Regions from separate parts of the Methylobacterium terrae genome, predicted to be linked through region 2. Evidence: predicted binding sites of a transcription regulator. Region 2 holds the regulator's gene; each other region holds the start of a gene.
What was found. Region 2 encodes LexA, which represses DNA repair genes until DNA is damaged. Its sites were predicted from a motif close to TGTTCNNNNTGTGTTCNG; they were not measured.
Positions count from the first base shown of each region.

Region 1 (2,264 bases), 1.3 Mb from region 2:
GGCCCCTGACGTCCTTTGGAGCCGATCCCTCGGTCAGGCCGTCCCCTCGTCGAGGTCGTCGGCGGTCGGCGTGGCGTTCTCGAGGATCTTGTCGGCGACGAGGCCCGAATTCTGCCGGATCGAGGCCTCGATCTTGTTGGCGATGTCGGGGTTGTCGCGCAGGAAGCCCTTCGAGTTCTCGCGGCCCTGGCCGAGGCGCTGGCTGTCGTAGGAGAACCAGGCGCCCGACTTCTCGACGATGCCGGCCTTGACGCCGAGGTCGATCAGCTCGCCGACCTTCGATACGCCCTCGCCGAACATGATGTCGAACTCGACCTGCTTGAACGGCGGCGCCACCTTGTTCTTGACCACCTTGACCCGGACGCTGTTGCCGATCGGCTGGTCGCGATCCTTGAGGGTCGAGATGCGGCGGATGTCGAGGCGCACCGAGGCGTAGAACTTCAGCGCGTTGCCGCCCGTCGTGGTCTCGGGGCTGCCGTACATCACGCCGATCTTCATCCGGATCTGGTTGATGAAGATGACCATGCAGTTCGAGCGCGAGATCGAGCCGGTGAGCTTGCGCAGGGCCTGGCTCATCAGGCGGGCCTGGAGGCCCGGCTGCTGGTCGCCCATCTCGCCCTCGATCTCGGCCCGTGGGGTGAGCGCCGCCACCGAATCGACCACCAGCACGTCGATGGCGCCGGAGCGCACCAGGGTGTCGGTGATCTCGAGGGCCTGCTCGCCGGTATCGGGCTGGGAGATCAGCAGGTCGTCGAGGTTGACGCCGAGCTTGCGGGCGTAGACCGGATCGAGGGCGTGCTCGGCATCCACGAAGGCGCAGACGCCGCCCTTCTTCTGGGCCTCGGCGATGGTGTGGAGGGCGAGCGTCGTCTTGCCGGAGGATTCCGGGCCGTAGATCTCGATCACGCGCCCGCGCGGCAGGCCGCCGACGCCGAGCGCGATGTCGAGGCCGAGGGAGCCGGTCGAGACGACCTCGACCTCCTGCACCTTGTCGCCCTTGCCGAGCCGCATGATCGAGCCCTTGCCGAAGGCGCGCTCGATCTGGGCGAGGGCGGCGTCGATCGCCTTCGACTTGTCTTTGTCCATGGTCGGGTTTTCCACCAGTCGCATCTGGGGCTGAGCCATCTCGGCGGGTCCTTATGGCAGGAGGGGCGGCAAGTCTCAATCGCGCGGCTGGGTTTTATGTACTCGTTTTGTTCTCATTCGGCAAGGGCGGATAGAGGAATTCGCCGGGGGATTGCGAGGGGATCAGGCGCCGTCGAGGGCGCACAGCAGGTTGGCGTTCGACCAGGACGGCCAGCCGGTGCCGGCAAAATCGCGGTCGTGGCTCCAGATGTCGGCGTCCAGCAGCCAGGCGCAGGCGAGGACGTGCGCGTCGGACGTCGAGCCGTTGCGGGAGGCGACGGCTTGGGAGAGGACGCGGGCGGCCTCGGGTAGATGCTCTGCATAGGCCGAGGCCTCGACGATCGCGAGATCGCGCAGGATCACCTCCGTCTGCGCCGTCATCGTCTCGCGCACTCCCTTCAAGTCGCGCAGCACGCCGACGACCTCTTCGACTGATCTCGTCGATGTAACGAGCTCTCTACGCGCCTGAATGATTTCGAAAGTAGGACGAGACCGTCGTCCCAGAGCGACGCTCAGGATGATGTTGGCATCGACGATGATGACCGCAGAGGGAGGACGTGGCGTTCCCATGGAGACTATCGATCAGATCATCACTCGGCGCCGCGCTCCGCCAGCAACCGGTCGATCACAGCGTTCTCCTCCGGAGTCCGACGCGCCGCAGCCGCATCAATATCGGCCAGCACCTTGCGCATTTCCTCTGGAGACACACGATGAACGGGCAGCAGGATGCCGACGGTCGCCGTCCCGTTCTTGATCGGCATTGCATGCGGCAGCGCCTGGATCGCGCCGGCCGACATCTTCTGGAGCTCGCGCATGCTGATCGCGCTCTTCATGGCCGCCTCCTCGTTACCCACATGTATGTAAGTTCGGTGCGCGGCGGCCACAAGGAAGGCGATCGAGGCGGCCTCACCCCGCCATCGTGGTCTTCACCGTCTCGACGAGCTGCTTCAGGCTGAAGGGCTTGGGCAGGAAGTTGAACTCCTCGCCGTCGGGCAGGTTCTTGCGGAAGGCGTCCTCGGCGTAGCCGGAGACGAAGATCACCTTGAGGCCCGGATGGGCCTTGCGGAGTTCGCGCAGCAGGGTCGGGCCGTCCATCTCGGGCATCACCACGTCGGAGACGACGAGGTCGACGGGCACCT
Region 1 is NZ_CP029553.1:919,816-922,079, reverse strand. It holds gene recA (recombinase RecA) at 34-1,125, opposite strand; gene DK419_RS04120 (PIN domain-containing protein) at 1,249-1,695, opposite strand; gene DK419_RS04115 (hypothetical protein) at 1,716-1,958, opposite strand; gene cckA (cell cycle histidine kinase CckA) at 2,032-2,264, opposite strand, start outside.
Region 1: recA (recombinase RecA) is a predicted target of LexA. The motif match lies at 1,184-1,201, and genes of this name have one in related genera.

Region 2 (2,264 bases):
CCTGGACGCCGACAAGGAAGGATTCCTGCGCTCCGAGACCTCGCTGATCCAGACCATCGGGCGGGCCGCCCGCAACGCCGAGGCGCGCTGCATCCTCTACGCCGACCACGTCACCGGCTCGATGGAGCGGGCGATGGCGGAGACCGAGCGCCGGCGCAAGAAGCAGCTCGCCTACAACGAGGAGCACGGCATCACGCCCCAGAGCGTGAAGCGCAACATCTCGGACATCCTGGAGAGCGTCTACGAGCGCGACCACGTCCAGGTCGATACGGGGCTCGCCAAGTCCGCTGTCACGGTCGGCCACAACCTCAAGGCGGTGATGGCCGACCTCGAGAAGCGGATGCGGGCGGCGGCGGCCGACCTCGACTTCGAGGAGGCGGCGCGCCTGCGCGACGAGCTCAAGCGCCTCCAGGCGACCGAGCTCGCCATCGCCGACGACCCGATGGCCGAGCAGGCCGACGTCGAGCGCGAGGCCGGCCGCTTCGGCGCCAAGCGCAAGCGGCGCGGCCCCGAGCCGCTCGGCTACGGCCCCGGCGGCAAGGGCACCTCCGACGAGGGCACCCGCATCCGCGAGCCCGACCTCGACGAGATGGGCCCGGGCACCGACCGCGAGGTGCCGTTCTCCTACGCCGAGCGCCCGACCGGCCGCTCGACGCAGGGGTTTCCGGGCCAGCGGCCGAAATACAAGGGGCGCAAGGGGCGGGGCTGACGCCCCGTCCCGCCCGAATAGGCTCGATCTCTCCTCTCTGCCGGGGGCCGTTGCTGTGCTCTCGCGCGGATTTCGCCGACCCGCTTGCGGAACACTTGCGGAACGCTTACCATGTTCGCGATTTGTTTCCGGAGCGCGCCAGCGCGGGGATGAGAGTGTCACATGCTCACGCGTAAGCAGTTGGACCTGCTCCGCTTCATTCAGCAGAGAATGCGCGAGACGGGCGTGCCCCCGTCCTTCGACGAGATGAAGGACGCCCTCGACCTCAAGTCGAAATCGGGCATCCACCGCCTGATCACGGCGCTCGAGGAGCGCGGCTTCCTGCGCCGCCTGCCGAACCGGGCCCGGGCGATCGAGGTGATCCGCCTGCCCGACACGGTGACGGGGCCGGCGCAGGCCGCGCCGAGCGCCGAGGTGGTACGGTTCAACCCCAGCGTGGTCGAGGGCGGTCGCGCCCACGAGCCGAAGCGGCCCGCCGGCATCCCCGCGATGGCGACGGCATCGGACGAGAACGGCCAGTCGGTCAGCGTGCCGGTGATGGGCCGGATCGCCGCCGGTACGCCGATCTCGGCGATCCAGAGCCAGAGCCGCACGGTGGCGATGTCGCCGGACTTCCTCGCCAGCGGCGAGCACTACGCCCTGGAGGTGCGCGGCGACTCGATGATCGAGGCCGGCATCCTCGACGGCGACCTCGTGGTGATCCGCCGCCAGGAGACCGCCAATACCGGCGACATCATCGTGGCGCTGATCGACGACGAGGAGGCAACCCTCAAGCGCCTGCGCCGCCGCGGCTCGTCGATCGCGCTCGAAGCCGCCAACCCGGCCTACGAGACCCGCGTGCTCGGGCCCGACCGGGTGCGGATCCAGGGCCGGCTGGTGAGCCTGGTCCGGAAGTACTGAGGCGGGTCGAGAGGCGACGCCCGAACCCTCCCCCGCAGAGGGGAGGGTTCGGGCGGTGCGCCCTTCAATGCGCGCTGCCCGTCGCCACGAACTTGAACAGGAACACGCCTGCGATCACCCACACCACCGGCTTCACCTCCCGGAACCGCCCGGTGAGCAGCTTGATCACCGCGTAGGTGATGAAGCCGAAGGCGACGCCGTTGGCGATCGAGTAGGTGAAGGGCATCAGGAGCGCCGTGACGCAGGCCGGCAGCACCTCGGTCAGGTCGTCCCAGTCGAGGTCGACCAGCTCGTGCAGCATCAGGCAGGCGACGTAGAACAGGGCCGGGGCCGTGGCGTAGGCCGGGACCGAGCCGGCGAGCGGCGCGAAGAACAGGCAGGCGAGGAAGAGAACCGCCACCGTGGCGGCGGTGAGCCCGGTGCGGCCGCCCTCCTCGACGCCGGACGCGCTCTCGAGATACGCCGTGGTGCTCGAGGTGCCGAGCAGCGAGCCGACGAAGATCGACGAGGAATCGGCCATCAGGGCCTTGTCGAGGCGCTCCATCTTGCCTTGCGTGAGCAGCCCCGCCCGGTTGGCCACGCCCATCAGCGTGCCGGTGGCGTCGAACAACTCGACGAGGAAGAATACCAGGATCACGTTGAGGAGCCCGCCCGA
Region 2 is NZ_CP029553.1:2,264,312-2,266,575, forward strand. It holds gene uvrB (excinuclease ABC subunit UvrB) at 1-709, shown strand, start outside; gene lexA (transcriptional repressor LexA) at 872-1,609, shown strand; gene DK419_RS10165 (NCS2 family permease) at 1,674-2,264, opposite strand, start outside.

Region 3 (2,264 bases), 1.9 Mb from region 2:
TCGGGCGGCAGCTCTCGCGGCTCGGGCGGAAGGAGGTGGCGTACATCGGCGGCCTCGGGCGAAAAAGACGGTGACGGGTTCAGGCGACGGCGCGGTCGGGCAGGCCGATCTGTCGATCGGCAGCGGCCTGCGCGTGATGGGCGAGCCAGAGCGTGACGGTGAGCTGGTGCTCCGCGCCCCCGGAGGGCGCGAGGTGGCGCAGCCGCACGTCGGTCAGGCCGGCCTCGGAGAGCCACCCCGCGACCTGCTCCGGGGCGAAGCCGAGGCGGCGATGCGCCTCGTCCGCGCGGAGGAATTCCAGGCTGTGGGGGGCGAAATCGACGACAAGGAGGCGGCCGCCGGGGGCGACGAGGCGGGCGGCCTCGCGCAGGGCCCGGGCCGGGTCGTCGAGGTAGTGCAGCACCTGATGGATCAGCACGAGGTCGAAGCTCGCCCGGCCGAAGGGCGGGGCGTGGATGTCGCCCTGGCGCAGGTCGACCCGGGTCAGGCCCTGGCGCTCCAGGTTGGCGCGGGCCACCGACAGCATCGCGTGGTTGGCGTCGAGTCCCGTCGCCCGGGCGGCGCGCGGCGCCAGGAGGCCGAGCATCCGGCCCGTGCCGGTGCCGAGATCGACGAGGCTGCCGATCGGATCCGTCCCGAGCGCGTCGAGCACCGCCGCCTCGACGGTGGCCTCCGGCACGTGGAGCGAGCGCACCCGGTCCCATTGCGGCGCGAGCCGGGCGAAGAAGCTCTGGGCGGCGTCGGCGCGCTGCGCCCGCACCGCCTGGAGCCGGGCGCGGTCCTCGGAGAGCGGCGGCTCGGCGGCGTCGAGCGCGGCGATGAGCGGCGCCACCAGCCCGGACGCGCCCTCGCGCAGGCGGAAGAACGCCCAGGCGCCCTCGCGGTGGCGCACCACCAGCCCGGCCTCGACCAGGAGCTTGAGGTGCCGGGAGATCCGCGGCTGCGACTGGCCCAGGATGTCGGTGAGATCGGAGACCGACAGCTCGCCGTCGCCGAGCAGCACCAGGATGCGCAACCGCGTCTCCTCCGCGGCGGCCCGCAGCACGCCCAGGGCGTCGGCGAAGGGGACGGTGGCGGTCATTCCGGGGTGCTCCTCGCCTCCAATACGAAACATAAAGATATCTTTATGTGAGGAATACGGAGGGCGCAAGCGGCGTTTCGTGGGCGGGATCGTGGCAGGGCGGGTGGATTGACCGGGATGGCGGCGGGACGGTGTCCGTCGGGCCGACAGGGCGAGGTAGGCGCGGGTCGTCGCCTCTCCCCGCGGGCGGGGAGAAGAGAGGCCCACGCCCAATCTTTTCCCCGCAGCCCCGCGTTGACCGGCCCCGTCCTCCTCCGCTATGTTCCCGCTTCGTTCGGGCCACCCCGCCCGTCCAGGAGCGTCCCGCTGCCATGGCGCAGGCCACCTCCCCCGGCAAACCCACTTCCGGCAAACCCACTTCCGGCAAGACGCTGTTCTTCTTCGAGAAGCCCTCGGCGATGCGCCAGGTGCAGCGGTTCTTCCGTTCGCCGAGCACGGTCTGCGTCGCGGCCGAGGGGCACCTCCTGGAGGTGGCGGAGCCCGGGGAGATCCGGCCGGACTGGAAGCCCTGGCGCTTCGACGCGCTGCCGATCGCCATGGAACGGCTGCCGGTCGCCCCCGGCCACGGCCGCTCGGGGCAATCGCACGCGCCGAAGCTCGCGGCGATCCGCCAGGCGCTCAGCGGCGTCGAGCGCGTCATCATCGCCACCGATCCGGGCCGGGAAGGCTCGATGATCGCCTGGGAGGTCCTGGAGCATCTCGGCTGGCGCGGCCGGGTCGATCGCCTCCGCCTCGGGGCGCTCGACGAGATCTCGATCCGCCGCGCCTTCGGGCTGCTGGCGCGCGAGGACGATTCCGGCGAGCGCGACTACGCGGCCTATCTCGAGGCCCTGTGCCGGCAATACGAGGACTGGCATCTCGGCCTCAACGGCACCCGGGCGGTGTCGTTGCGCCTGCGTCCGCCGGCCTTCCGCGAGCCCTGGCGCTTCGGCGGCGTGCAGACGCCGACGCTGGCGATCCTCGCCGACCTCGAGGAGCGCATCCGCCACTTCGTGCCGCGCGACTTCTACAAGATCGCCCTGCCGGTGACGACCGAGAGCGGCGCGAGCCTGACGCTCTGGCACGCGCCGAAGGAGAAGATCTTCGAGATCGAACAGGCCGAGACGATCCGCGACGCGGCGGCGGGCTGGGCAGGCCCGCTCGCGGTGGCGCAGAAGGACGTGCGCCGGGCGCCGCCGAAGCT
Region 3 is NZ_CP029553.1:405,653-407,916, forward strand. It holds gene metF (methylenetetrahydrofolate reductase [NAD(P)H]) at 1-46, opposite strand, end outside; gene DK419_RS01790 (ArsR/SmtB family transcription factor) at 80-1,081, opposite strand; gene DK419_RS01795 (type IA DNA topoisomerase) at 1,393-2,264, shown strand, end outside.
Region 3: DK419_RS01795 (type IA DNA topoisomerase) is a predicted target of LexA. The motif match lies at 1,342-1,359, and genes of this name have one in related genera.